DNA from 3 places in the Lysinibacillus sp. S1 genome. Region 1 is predicted to be linked to each of the others. Evidence: riboswitches for the same ligand, from Rfam matches in the RefSeq annotation. Region 1 holds a riboswitch; each other region holds the start of a gene.

The links. A riboswitch is a leader RNA that binds a small molecule or an ion and turns the genes downstream of it on or off. The one in region 1 is predicted to bind lysine.
Region 2: another riboswitch for lysine. It lies ahead of ACHZEU_RS02275 (transporter substrate-binding domain-containing protein); the one in region 1 lies ahead of ACHZEU_RS20225 (aspartate kinase).
Region 3: another riboswitch for lysine. It lies ahead of ACHZEU_RS12245 (amino acid permease); the one in region 1 lies ahead of ACHZEU_RS20225 (aspartate kinase).

Annotation. Positions count from the first base shown of each region.
Region 1 is NZ_CP173154.1:4,046,909-4,051,835, reverse strand. It holds gene sdhA (succinate dehydrogenase flavoprotein subunit) at 1-236, opposite strand, end outside; gene ACHZEU_RS20235 (succinate dehydrogenase cytochrome b558 subunit) at 303-911, opposite strand; gene ACHZEU_RS20230 (YslB family protein) at 1,184-1,618, shown strand; gene ACHZEU_RS20225 (aspartate kinase) at 1,717-2,943, opposite strand; lysine riboswitch at 3,077-3,254, opposite strand; gene uvrC (excinuclease ABC subunit UvrC) at 3,362-4,927, opposite strand, start outside.
Region 2 is NZ_CP173154.1:444,186-449,112, reverse strand. It holds gene ACHZEU_RS02285 (2-oxoglutarate dehydrogenase E1 component) at 1-141, shown strand, start outside; gene odhB (2-oxoglutarate dehydrogenase complex dihydrolipoyllysine-residue succinyltransferase) at 232-1,503, shown strand; lysine riboswitch at 1,845-2,031, shown strand; gene ACHZEU_RS02275 (transporter substrate-binding domain-containing protein) at 2,151-3,008, shown strand; gene ACHZEU_RS02270 (amino acid ABC transporter permease) at 3,179-3,904, shown strand; gene ACHZEU_RS02265 (amino acid ABC transporter ATP-binding protein) at 3,917-4,648, shown strand; gene ACHZEU_RS02260 (DUF6501 family protein) at 4,912-4,927, shown strand, end outside.
Region 3 is NZ_CP173154.1:2,467,584-2,472,510, forward strand. It holds gene ACHZEU_RS12235 (sensor histidine kinase KdpD) at 1-218, opposite strand, end outside; gene ACHZEU_RS12240 (response regulator transcription factor) at 225-917, opposite strand; gene ACHZEU_RS12245 (amino acid permease) at 1,067-2,530, opposite strand; lysine riboswitch at 2,613-2,789, opposite strand; gene ACHZEU_RS12250 (MFS transporter) at 2,968-4,176, shown strand; gene ACHZEU_RS12255 (hypothetical protein) at 4,238-4,771, opposite strand; gene ACHZEU_RS12260 (nitric oxide synthase oxygenase) at 4,821-4,927, opposite strand, start outside.

The sequences.
Region 1 (4,927 bases):
TGGTTCGCTAGGAAGTCCCCACCATAAACTGTATCATCAAAGTGGATCCATGGAGAATCCCCTTCACCTTTAGTATTTACCGCACCATTAATTCCGCCTTGCGCACAAACAGAGTGTGAGCGTTTTACAGGAACTAATGAGAATAAATCAACTTCAGTACCAACTTCAGCTGCTTTAATCGTTGCCATCAGACCGGCAAGACCACCGCCGACAACAATTATTTTGCTTTTCGCCATGATTATTTCTCACTCCTCTTAAAAAATTGCAATGATTGCATGTGCTCTATCGTAGCTTCTATTGAATTATACGAAAGCTAAAATAGCAGCCACACCAACTACACTTAGAATTACGAAAAGAATGTTTGTTACGTAAGTAGCGATCTTTTGAGACTGAGGAGATTGTGTAATACCCCAGCTTACTAGGAATGCCCATAAACCGTTAGATAAGTGGAAAGTTGCTGATAAAATACCAACAATGTAGAATCCAAGCATGAATGGATTAGCAACAATATTCGCCATCATGTCGTAATCAACGTGTGTGCCAAGTGCTTTTTGAATACGAGTTTGGAAAATATGCCATGCAATAAATATCACTAAGAATACACCAGTAAAACGTTGTAAAGAGAACATCCAGTTACGGTACGTGCTGAAACGTCCTGTGTTTGGTGTAGCAGTGAATGCAATGTAGACACCATAGAATGCGTGGAACATTAATGGAATATAGATGACAATCCATTCAACTAGGATAAGGAATGGAATCTTTTCCATTACTGCGGTAGCATCGTTGTAACTTTCTGCCCCGCCTGTTGCTGTAAAGTTAATGAACAGGTGCATCGTTAAAAACAGACCTACTGGAATGATCCCAAGTAGAGAATGTAAGCGACGCCATAAAAACTCTCGATCTTTCGACAAGACTGTTACCCCCCTTAGTACTTAAAATAGCACAACAAAAGAAGTCATCATTTTGTAAATGATACTTCATTGACTGTGTATTTCATCATGGTACAATATTATGACATGTTTATTGTACTCTCAAGAGCTACGAGCGTCAAGGCAACTCGGAGTTTTTCATAGAGCTTATTAAAGAACTAATCTAGTACATGATGCGTCGTTTTTTCTCGAAAAATCTATCATTACTTTATTACCGTTAAATTTTAAGAAAATTCTAAGAAAGAAGGATAACAATGTTAAACACTCCATCTCCTACAATCTCATCATTTGGCTATGAGATCATTCGTGATCATATTCTATCTTCTATACTTGGTAAACATGAAGATGACGTCCTTTATTGGGCAGGTAAAGAGCTTGCTCGCAAGTTCCCATGTAAAAGTCAAGATGAACTTATCGCATTTTTCGCAGATGCCTGCTGGGGTACATTAGAACTCATAAAGGAATCAAAAGATGGACGTATTTTCCAGTTGACAAATGACCCTGAAATTCTTCAAATAAAGCAGCGTAGCTTTAAACTTGAAGCAGGATTTATAGCAGAGCAAATTCAACTAGCTAAAGGCTACCTGACAGAATGCTATAATGAAAAACGGGAAAAGCAACAATACGTCATGTTTACAGTCAAATGGGACGTTAAAGAACGTATTATGAATACCATTCCCACAGAATAATTAAAAAGGATTGTCTCCCATTAAAGAATGGGATGACAATCCTTCTTTTTTCTTCCTTTTATTTCGGTCAATTACATAAAATGCTGTTTCTTCTATTATTATATGTAAAGTGCTTGCTCTAAATTAAACTCATCATGGAGAGCATTAGCTGCTTGGATCATATCATCCTGTGGTACAACAACGGACACTTTTATTTCAGAAGTACTAACCATTTTTACAGGGATATTTTCACGACGTAACCGATCAAACATACGAGCAGCAACGCKTGGATTGGAAGCCATGCCTGAACCAATAATAGAAACTTTTGCTAGTCCAATTTCGAAGTCAGCAAAACTAAATCCAAGTGATAATTTACTATCCTCTAAAACACGTAATGCTTCCGCAAATTCCTCTTTTAAAATGGAAAACGATACAGTTGGCTTCAACCCATCAATAATGGCTTGGACAATAATATCTACATTAATACGGTTCTCTGCAAGAACCGTAAATATATCTGCTAATGAAGCATTGGAAAAAGCATCATACCCTACTGTTAAACGAATAATATCTGATTCAAATGCAACACCACGAACGACTAAATTTTTTTCCATTTCCACTTCCTCCTTCAATAAAGTGCCTACTGATTCTATTAAACTTGAACGTATAATAACAGGCATTTGAAATTTCTTCGCTAACTCCACCGCACGAGGATGTATGATATGAGACCCTAAATTCGATAATTCCAACATTTCATCATATGAAATTTCTTGAAGCTTTTGGGCATTGGGAACATATCGTGGATCTGCTGTATAAACACCATCCACATTTGTATACATATCTACTCTCTCCGCTTCCAACGCTATGGCAAGTGCAACAGCAGCTGTTTCAGCTCCACCTTTTCCAAGCGTGGTGATATTGTGCACTTCGTCAATCCCTTGTTCTCCAGCAATAACCACAATTTGTCCCTGTGCAAAATGTTCTTCCATACGACTAATATCTATATAGTCGATACGAGCATGTCGATACATACCATCCGTATGTATACCAGCTTGCCATCCAGTTAGAGACACAGCCTCATAGCCTGCTTCCTGCAAAGCGATGGTAAATAAAGCACTAGATAATTGAGAGCCAGTTGACAAAACTGCATCTAATTCTCTTTTCGACACATCGTCAGTTAGTTGGTGTACCATCATTTTCATCTCTTTCGCAGTGTGTCCCATCGCTGCAACGACCACTACTACATCCAATCCTTTGTCCTTTTCAGCAATCGCTTTCCTAGCAGCCTCTTGGATTTGTTCAGTAGAAGCTAATGCAGCTCCTCCAAACTTCATCACGATTTTAGCCATTTCTTTCGTTCTCCCTTCCAGTTCATGTATTTCACCAAATTATGGGGGGTAAAACCGTTTCTAGAAAACTAAAAGGCAGCCTCCACATAACGTGAAAGCTGCCTATAACATGTACAATAATCGTAACTTGCGCATGTGTGATAGCTCTCCGAAACGTTTAGAATCGACAGTCTTACATTTCTTAAATGCAAAACCAGTACAACAATGGAACAACAATCCTGTACTTCGGCAAGCTCCCCTTTCACACAATATCTCTGGACTTGTCCATCCTCCATCGTGTTACTCTTGAATCTTGCACCTCTATCATCACTTTAAAGTGAATGTATTCAATTCATTAAGCCTTTGCGTAAACAAACTAGTCACGCAGTTGACTCTTCATAACATTGAAAACAATGTTATTTATAACCATAGCACATGCCTATTCCTTTGACAATGATTGTTGCTGAAAATAGCTAAAAATTTGGCTTGCTAAATTAGCGGGCATCCCAGCCTCCTGTAATGCTAGCTCGCTCGCCTCTCGAATTTTTTTGACTGAACCGAAATGTTTAAGCAGCTGTTGCTTTCGTTTTGGTCCTACCCCTTCAATATGATCTAATACAGATTGAATGGCATGCTTCTCATGCTGTTGACGCAAGAAGGTAATAGCAAAGCGATGGACTTCGTCTTGAATTCGTTGTAATAAATAAAAGCCATCACTTGTACGTTTTAAGCTAATCACTTCTGGTGGATCACCAAACAAGAGCTGAGATGTATTATGCTTATCATCCTTGGCTAAACCAGCAATCGGTATAACAAGACCAAGCTCATCTTCTAGTACTTCACGGGCTACTTCCATTTGTCCCTTACCACCATCAATTAAGACTAAATCTGGTAATGGTAGTCCTTCCTTTAAAACACGTATATAGCGACGACGTATAACCTCCTGCATTGCACCGTAATCATCATGCTTGGCTGCTGTACGCGTTTTATATTTTCGGTACTCCTTTTTCGCAGGCTTCCCATCAATGAAAACAACCATAGCAGACACTGCATCCGTTCCATGCATATGACTATTATCAAAAGCTTCAATTCGTAAAGGTGTACTAATACCCATTGCTTCACCAAGTGCCTCACAAGCACCAATCGTACGTTCTTCCTGACGCTCTATTAGCTGGAATTTAGCTGCCACAGCAATTTCAGCATTTTTGGTAGCTAATTCAACCAATTCCTTCTTTTGACCTCTTTTCGGTGTGAGCACTTTAATTTCTAATAATTCTGTTAAGATAGCTGCATCAATGGCTTGTGGAATAAAAATTTCTTTTGGCTTAATATGCTCTGGCTTTTCATAAAAGCGCCCAACAAATGTTAAAAATTCTTCCTCTGCATCTTGATAGATGGGGAAAATTGAGACATCGCGCTCAATCAGCTTTCCTTGGCGTACAAAGAAAACCTGAACACACATCCATCCTTTTTCAACAGCATAGCCAAATACATCTCGATTTGTTGTATCACTTGAAACTATTTTTTGTTTCTGCATAACCGTATCAATATGGGCAATTTGGTCTCGGAATTCCTTCGCTCGCTCAAATTCCAGGTTTTCTGCAGCTGCTAGCATTTTAACTTCAAGCTCTTTTTTGACTGCCTCCACACCACCATTTAGAAACTTCGTCATATCCTCAATCATTTCTTGATAAACCTGACCTTCAATTTCCTTCACACAAGGTGCTAAGCATTGACCCATGTGATAGTACAAGCAAACCTTGGAAGGTAATTGTACACATTTGCGCAGCGGATACAATCGATCCAATAGCTTTTTCGTTTCACTTGCTGCATAGGCATTCGGATAAGGACCAAAATATTTTGCCTTATCCTTTTTTACCTTCCGTGTCGTAATCAGACGAGGATGTTTTTCATTCGTAATTTTTAAATATGGATAGGTCTTATCATCCGTTAACATGACATTATATTTTGGATCATGTAATTTGATGAGATTCAGCTCTAAAAT
Region 2 (4,927 bases), 1.1 Mb from region 1:
GAACTTTCAGAAGGTAAAAAACTTCGCTATGTAGGCCGTCCTGCAATGAGCTCAACTTCTGAAGGGGATGCAGATTCTCATAAAGCAGCACAAGCAGCTCTTATTGAAGAAGCGGTTGCTGAGCCAGTAAAGGTTAAATAACATATATCAATTTTTGAAACCGGGCTACTTGCCCTTAAGCAGTAGCCCTTCTATGTGCGTCATGCACGTTAATCAAAGGAGGAAATGAAAGTGGCTGAAATTAAAGTCCCTGAATTAGCAGAATCGATTACAGAAGGTAGTATCGCACAGTGGGTAAAAAAAGTGGGCGATCGCGTTGAAAAAGGTGAATTCATCGTTGAACTTGAAACAGATAAAGTAAACGCTGAGATCATTTCTGAAGAAGCAGGTGTATTAACACAAATTTTAGCTGAAGAAGGCGATACTGTACTAGTTGGTCAAGTTATCGCAGTAGTAGAAGCAGGCGAAGGCGCAGCAGCAGCTCCAGCAGCGGCAGCTCCAGCAGCGGCAGCACCAACTGAGGCAGCACCTGCACCAGCAGCGCCACAAGCAGCACCTGCACCAGTTGCAGCAGCTCCAGTAGTAGAAGAAACTTCTGGTGAGCGTGTAGTTGCATCTCCAGCAGCACGTCGTCTTGCACGTGAAAAAGGTATTGACCTTGCAGCGGTATCTCCAGTAGATCCACAAGGACGTGTACGTGTACAAGATGTAGCAGCTCATGGTACAGCWSRAGCACCAGCAGCAGCACCTACATCCGTAGCAACTTCAGGTGGCCCAGTAGTATTCACACCAGCAGCTAATTCTGACCGTGTAACAATTGAAAAAATGAGCCGTCGTCGCCAAACAATTGCAAAACGTTTATTAGAAGTTAAACAATCAACAGCAATGTTAACAACATTCAACGAAATTGACATGACAAACATCATGGCACTTCGTAAACGTAAACAAGAAGAGTTTGTAAAAGCAAACGACATCAAACTTGGTTTCATGTCATTCTTCACTAAAGCTGTTGTTGCAGCACTGAAAAAATACCCATACGTAAACGCTCAAATCTCTGGCGATGAGATTCATTTAAATAACTTCTTTGATATCGGTATTGCTGTATCGACTGAAGAAGGTTTAGTCGTACCAGTTGTACGCGATGCTAATAGCAAAAACTTTGCAGAAATCGAAAAAGATATTGCTAACTTAGCGACAAAAGCTCGTGATAAAAAATTAGGCTTAAATGACATGGCTGGTGGATCATTCACAATCACAAATGGTGGTGTATTCGGTTCATTAATGTCAACACCAATTATGAACGGTACACAAGCTGGTATTTTAGGTATGCACTCAATTGTAAACCGTCCAGTTGCAGTAAATGGTGAAGTTCAAATCCGTCCAATGATGTATGTAGCACTTTCATACGATCACCGTATCATCGATGGTAAAGATTCTGTAGGATTCTTAAAAACAGTTAAAGAATTAATCGAAAATCCTGAAGATTTATTATTAAATTCATAATTCCATTAAACCCTGCGAACAATGTTCAGCAGGGTTTTTTTGTATGACGAAAGGTATTGAGCGATTCTATGCTTGAAAGAGTACGAATGGTACATCGTTTATAGGAGCAAAGAAAGAAAAAAACGCAACTTTTCTCATATGTAGAACATACTCTATAATAAATATTTGTTGTAATTTTCAGAAATATCAACAAAAGTTCAACGATTTAAAGTGGAAGCAGAACGCACAATATCCTAATATTGTCATTAGTCAGAAAAATGTTAAAATCGTCTTGACGAACATATTAGTTTTATAGTAGTATCTAAATATCAATTAAATAAACAAACCTCACGAATTGTTACCAGTGAGGTAGAGGCGCGGTATTTATTAGTTCATTGTTGAGTAAAAGCAAGCGAAGACGCAATGAAGAAGGAAATATCGCCGAAGTATAAAAGGAGCTCGTACTTTTATACTGGGTCTGCAGTGAATAAGTGCAGGACTGTCCTAGTAAATGGATTTCCAGATTTACTAGGTTGTGCTATCTCGGAAACATGGAAATTATAGTGAGGATTTGGGCAACTGTCATAAAAGGTAAGACCTAAGTTCAATAAACTTAGGTCTTTTTTAGTACAGTTGTCTTATTTTTTTACAGAAAAGGGGAGTTTTTCATGAAAAGAAAATGGTTGTTAGTAATGATCTCTATCATGACGGCAATTGTGCTAGCTGCATGTGGCACAAGTGACAAAAAAGAGGGCGGTTCAAGTGATGCTGGAACTGACAAAGAAGAAGGTGGCGGTGAATTCCGAATTGGAATGGAGGCTGGCTACCCACCGTTCAACTGGACACAGCAAGACGATGCAAATGGTGCAGTGAAAATTGCGGATAATGCAGAGTATGCAGGTGGCTATGATGTACAAATGGCAAAGAAAATCGCTGAAGGTCTAGGCAAAGAGTTAGTCATTGTTAAAATGGAGTGGGACGGTTTAGTTCCAGCGCTACAATCAAACAAAATTGATGCAATTATTGCAGGTATGTCACCAACAGAAGAACGCAAGAAAACAATTGATTTTACAGAAAACTATTATACTTCTGATTTTGTTATGGTTATTAAAAAAGGTAGCAAATATGAAGGCGCAAAATCGATTCAAGACTTCTCAGGTGCTAAAATTACATCACAATTAAATACATCAAACTACACAGTTATCGATCAAATTAAAGGCGTAGAAAAGCAAACAGCAATGGAGAGCTTCCCAGCAATGCGTGTGGCGTTAGAAGCAGGTAAAATTGATGGCTATGTAGCTGAACGTCCAGAGGGCATTTCCGCTTCTGCTGCCAACGATAAATTCACCTATGTAGCATTTGAAGAAGGCTTTGATACAGACCTATCAAATACTTCAATTGCTGTAGGCTTACGTAAAGATGATGCAAATCGTGAAAAAATCAATGAAATCCTAAAAGGCATTTCAGAAGATGATCGTCAAGCGATTATGGAAGAAGCTATTTCTCAACAACCCGCAGCACAATAATGACATGGCACGGACTAGCAATTAGTCCGTGCATGATCATTTCATCATTATCAAAATGAGAACCTCTCTACATAATGATAATGTCCTAGCGTGACAAATCATAGAATGGTAGAAAGAGCTAGGACACAAAAGAAATAAGCGAGCAAGATGACATTGTTAGGAGGAACATCATGAGTCTTGAATGGATACTTTCAATTATTGAAAACAACTGGCAAATGTTTTTACGAGGTGCGTATTATACGTTACTGATTTCGAGTATTAGTACAATTATTGGTGCATTTATCGGATTTTTCATCGGAATTATGCATACGATTCCAGTTCGTAAAAAAGGTGTGAAATTTTATAGCTTAAAGCTCATTAATTTTATACTAACATGCTATGTTGAATTTTTCCGTGGTACACCAATGATTGTACAAGCTATGGTTGTCTACTACGGATTAGATATCGCATTCGGTATCGATATGCACTTTATTACAGCAGGTATTTTAGTCGTTTCCCTCAATACTGGGGCATATATGGCAGAAATTGTTCGTGGCGGTATTGTATCCATTGATAATGGTCAATACGAGGCAGCATCAGCAATTGGCATGAATCACTTCCAAATTATGCTTCATGTTGTCTTACCACAAGTAGCGCGTAATGTTTTACCAGCGACAGGTAACCAATTAATCATGAATATTAAAGATACAGCCGTATTAAATGTCATTGGAGTAACGGAATTATTCTTCCAAACAAAATCAATTTCGGGTAACAACTTCCGTTATTTCGAATCATTCTTCGTTGCATGTGTTCTTTATTTCATCATGACATTTACCGCATCTCGCATCCTTCTGTATGTTGAAAAACGTCTAGATGGTCCTGATGCCTATCAAAAAGAACAAAAAGAAGCCGTATAGGGGGACGCACAAATGGCAGTCATTAAAATCGAGCATTTAAGTAAATCATTTGGACGTAACCAAGTGTTAAAAGATGTGAATTTCCAAGTGGAAAAAGGGGAGGTAGTTTGTTTAATTGGCTCCTCTGGCTCTGGTAAATCCACATTGCTTCGTTGCATAAATTTATTAGAAACGCCAAGTGGCGGTCAAATTATTTATAAAGGGGAAGACATCCTAGATGAAAAGCACAATATTCAAGAATATCGCACACATTTAGGCATGGTGTTCCAGCAGTTCAATTTATTTAACAACCACAATGTCATAAGTAATTGCACGGTGGGCCAAATCAAAGTGTTAAAACGTTCGAAAAAAGAAGCAGAAGAAACGGCGCTTAAATACTTGAAAATCGTTGGCATGGATCAATATGTGAATGCCAAGCCCCGTCAACTCTCAGGCGGACAAAAGCAGCGTGTGGCCATCGCTCGTGCCTTATCAATGAATCCTGATGTAATGCTATTCGATGAGCCAACATCCGCATTAGACCCAGAAATGGTGGGTGAGGTATTAAAGGTAATGCGTCAGCTAGCAAACGAGGGCAATACGATGCTCATCGTGACACATGAGATGGAATTTGCCAAAGAAGTAGCAGATCGTGTTGTCTTTATGGATAAAGGTGTAATTGTGGAAGAAGGCCCTCCAGCACAAGTATTAGTCAATCCACAACATGAACGTACGAAGGAATTTTTAAAGCGTACATTAAAATAAGCACAAAAAAGTGAGTCCAACCTGTTGGACTCACTTATTTTCTAGAATTCCATTCTGCATAAAGTACAAAGCAGATTGCGAATGCTACAGCAATGATAAAAAACCATTGCGGTACACCACCAAAACTCATCATAACACCTCAAATGTTCATTTTTTTTGGATAGAATAGGTATAGTATTTCTTTTTTCTCCACAAAAGACCAAAAATATTATAAAATAAGCAATAGACATTAGCTTTTGCTAGTAAAGAGAGGTAGAGAGAATATGTTACATTTAAAAT
Region 3 (4,927 bases), 1.6 Mb from region 1:
TGATGTTGATCTAGCAAAGTATTCAGTGTAATAAGTAACTGTTGAATTTCTGAATTTGTAGTTGTTACTAGAATCTTTTCATACGTCTGTTCATTCACAATTACGTGTAGTTTTCGATGAATATATTGGATAGCACGTTCTTGTTCCTTCTTGATTTTCCATTGAAAAATAAGAATGCCGATTAGCAATACAATGATTAATAATAATAGAAATATCATATATTTTTACCCTTCAAATTTATAGCCGATTCCCCATAGGGTTTTAATATAGTGAGGATGTGACGGATCATCTTCTATTTTTTCACGGAGTCTTCTGATATGTACATTTATAATATTTTCATCTCCATAATAGGCATCTTTCCATATCGTCTGATAAATTTGCTCTTTGGTAAAAACTCTGTGACGATTTGTCACAAACAATTTTAAAATGGAAAATTCCTTTGATGTTAGCTTTATCTCTTGTCCGCTCTTTGTTATTGAGAAATTAACGATATCTATCTTTAAATTATCAATTTCAAGGACCTCTTGCTTTTGTTCAGCTTGACTAGAGTATTTCGTAGCTCTTCTGATAACAGCCTTTACACGTGCTGAAAATTCCAGCATAGAAAAGGGTTTAGCAATATAATCATCTGCCCCTAATCCTAAGCCCAATGCTTTATCAACATCACTGTCTTTTGCAGACATAATAATGATAGGAAGTGCTGCCTGCTCTCTAATAATCTTTAATACTTCCAATCCATTTAATTTAGGTATCATAATATCTAAGATGACCAAATCAAAGATATTTTGCAAACAATTTTGTAATGCCTCTTCGCCATTAGTCGCTGTTGTGACCTGGAAACCTTCCATCGTTAAGTAATTATCAACCATTTCACGAATGGCTTCATCGTCTTCTACAAGTAAAATATGCTTTTGCACTATGATGCACCTCTCCTATCAAACCCAATTTCCATATGTATATTACATTACCATATTTATGATGTATCATTAGAGATTTGTTTATGAGTGTTGAAAAAAGAGCTGCTCCATAAACCATCACTCTTTGGTTTATAGAACAGCTCTATTATTTAATCTTCAACTTTTAAATCACAATCTTCAAGTGGAAGCATTTTTGTTTTGTGCTTTAATTTATAGCCAAACCATAATGCTAAAAATAATGGAATCCCAATATACGAAACAAGGATACCGTACCAATCAATCTTATCGCCTGTAAAGGCTGTGTAATTTTGTCCAATGACTACGATCATACAAACTGTAAAAGCAAATAATGGTCCAAAAGGATATAATTTGGCTTTATAAGGTAATAACTTTGGATCTAAGCCTTGTGCATCAAACGCTCGGCGGAAACGATAATGACTAAACGCAATACCTAGCCATGCAATAAAGCCAGACATTCCAGAAGCATTTAATAGCCAGATATAAACCACTCCATCGCCAAAGAAGGATGCCAAAAATGCTAAACAGCCTACAGCTAATGTTGCCATAAGTGCATAAATCGGAATACCTCTACGACTTAGCTTTGCAAAAAATTTAGGTGCATGTCCATCCACTGCTAATTGCCATAACATACGAGAAGATGCATATAGTCCTGAATTTCCTGCTGACAGCATAGCCGTTAAAATAATGGCATTCATTAATGAAGCAGCAAAGGCAATACCTAGGCGGTCAAACACTAGTGTAAACGGTGATACTGCGATATCTTCTGATAATAAACGTTCGTCTGTAAATGGAATTAACATCCCAATTGCACCAATCGCTAAAATATAGAACAAAAGAATACGCCAAAATACAGATTTAACAGCCTTCGGAATATTTTTACCAGGATCATCTGTTTCACCAGCTGTAATTCCTAGTAATTCTGTCCCTTGGAATGAAAATCCTGCAGCTAGGAAAATACCAAATGTAGCAAGGAAGCCACCATGGAATGGCCCATCACTAACAAAGAAATTAGTGAAACCTACAGGAGCCTGCCCACCTAAAATACCAAAAATCATTAGTAAGCTAATGATAATAAAAACAATAACCGTTGCTACTTTAATCATGGCAAACCAATATTCACTTTCACCATAACTTTTTACGGATAGTAAATTAAACGTCAATACAACAGCAATAAATAATACTGTCCAAAGTGCTGATGAGCTATCTGGGAACCAATATTTCATAATTAATGACACAGCAGCAATTTCGGCAGCAATGGTGATTGCCCAGTTATACCAGTAGTTCCAGCCTAATGCAAAGCCCAAGGCAGGATCTACAAATTTGGTTGCATACGTACTAAATGAACCTGAGGATGGCATATAGGCAGCCATTTCCCCTAAGCTTGTCATTAAAAAATACACCATAATACCGATTAAAGCATAGGCAAGCAATGCTCCTCCAGGCCCTGCCTGAGCAATTGCACCTCCACTGGCTAAAAATAGCCCCGTACCAATTGTACCGCCTAAAGAAATCATTGTAATATGACGGCTTTTTAATTCTTTTTTCAGCTTCGGCGCTTTATGTCCGAGCTGATTTACTTTTATTTCACTCACGATATAGCTTCCTTCCTATTTATGAGGCAAAAAAATGCCATCACATATACACTGTGATGGCTACGTTAATCCTCAGTTTTTCCTACATGATAGCTCAACACGTTGTGCAAACGTGACAGTTCTGTTCCTTTCGGAGACAGCCCCAGCATGAGGTTTTCAAGTCCCCTCACACTTCGGCAATATTTCCTTTCAACTAATTTCATCAATGCTTGTCATTTCAATTAGCATACTTATAAATATCGCGACCTCTACCTCAATACAAACATGAGGCATATAATTATTAAATTTATGATGTTTATTATACTAACATAAGACCATAGACATTTCAATACAACCACAAATGTTCTGTATTTTATGAATCTTCTACTATTTTTAATAGTGTGATAAAGTGTTATAGTAGTTCAATTAGAATGGTTATTATTAGGGGGGATTTTATTTTGACTACAAATGATCATTCCACTAGTTTTCCAAGTAAAAAAATTAGCTGGAAAGGAACAACCTTACTTTTAGTCTTTGGAGTTATCTTTATAGCCTCTACATTACGAATGCCACTAACTGTTGTTGGCCCAATTATATCCTTTATCCGTGAAGATCTTGGAATATCTAATGTTTTGGCAGGCTTTCTAACAACGATACCATTGCTGGCTTTTGCTGTTATATCTCCATTTGCACCAGTTGTAGCACGCAAACTAGGGCTTGAGCTAACATTATTTTTATCAACTTTTCTCTTGGCTTTAGGAATTGTCCTACGTTCACTTGGTACTACAGAATTACTTCTATTGGGTACTGTGTTAATTGGCGTAGCCATTTCTTTTGGAAATGTACTAATTCCAGGATTATTGAAATTGAAATTTCCCTATCATGTGGGTTTATTAATGGCCTTTTTCACCATGTCCATGAATTTTACTGCTGGCCTTGGTGCTGGTATTAGCTATCCGATAGCTAATTCATCGTTAGGCTGGCAAGGTGCACTTTCCATTGCACTCATACTCGTTCTAATTACAATCTTAATTTGGATACCTCAACTAAAATCAAATAAACCGGAACCAGTTACTACATCTAAGAAGACCAGTACACCTTTATGGAAATCACCTGTTACTTGGGCTGTCACAGGGGCAATGGGTTTACAATCTTTATTATTCTACACAACAGCAGCTTGGATACCTGAGATCTATATTGCTCAAGGTTTAGCACCTGATAAAGCTGGCTGGATGTTTTCAATCATGCAATTCTCACAAGTACCAATGGCCTTAGCAGTGCCTATTATTGCTGGTAAAATGACTTCTCAACGCCCACTTGTATTGATGTTTACATCCTTCTATTTAGTAGGCTTTGTTGGGGTTGTCATGGAATGGACAAGTCTTGGGGTACTGTGGATGGTTCTTCTAGGGTTAGCAGGTGGTTCTTCATTCGCCCTAGCAATGATGTTCTTCACTCTCCGGACTCGTACTGCATTTGAAGCAGCAGATTTATCAGGCTTTGCGCAATCTTTGGGTTATTTATTTGCCGCAATTGGTCCTATTCTTTTTGGCTACTTGCATGATTTATTTGGCGGCTGGAATATTGCGGGATGGCTCTTTGTCGTTGTAGCAATGTTACTCTTCTTTTGCTCAATGAGAGCCTCTAAGGATGAATATGTGCATTAAAATTAAATAAAGCAGGTGGATTTGATTCCTCCATCTGCTCTATTTCTATAGTGTTTACACATTACTTAATTGTCGGGTTGCGGAGTAATGTTAGCAATTCAGCAAGGCATTCTGATGCTTCATTATTATGAGCTGTTATAGTAGAAAAAATAGGAACAGCCTCTTGTAAAAGCATATAACTATAATAGTAATAGCCTACAAAAGCTTGCTCCTCATAGCCCTTTGGCGTTTCTTTCTCCCACTCCTGCTCATCATTATCCTCATTTTCTATCCACAAATAGTTGACGTCTAATAGCTCCTGCATATTTTTAACAGTATTGACTGGGTCGAGATAATCCTTGGTAATAGCATGTGCCACAGCTAAATATAACTGTACCTCTTGTAAGGAGACAACCTCTAATTTTTTACGAGTAAGCTTTTTTAGCAGGACAAGCAAAACCCATGGTGTCACCTGCCACAGTGTACCTTGATGTTCAATTAATTCAGCTAGTTGTGTGTATTGCTCCTGTTCTATCAGCTTAGGAATGGCTGTACCTCTACCATAAGGTGTCGTCAATTGTCTCCATGGGATATTGGGAATTTGCTGATCTAACATAGTAAGCCCTCTCTCATCAAAAGTATCGAAAGTAAACAATTCTTTTACACTAATAGCATGGTTTTTGATAAAAATAATTTGGTGTATGATAAATATTTACATAGGGTTTATGGAATATATGAGTTGTGGCAGGGGAAAGTGGTGGGATTAACCATG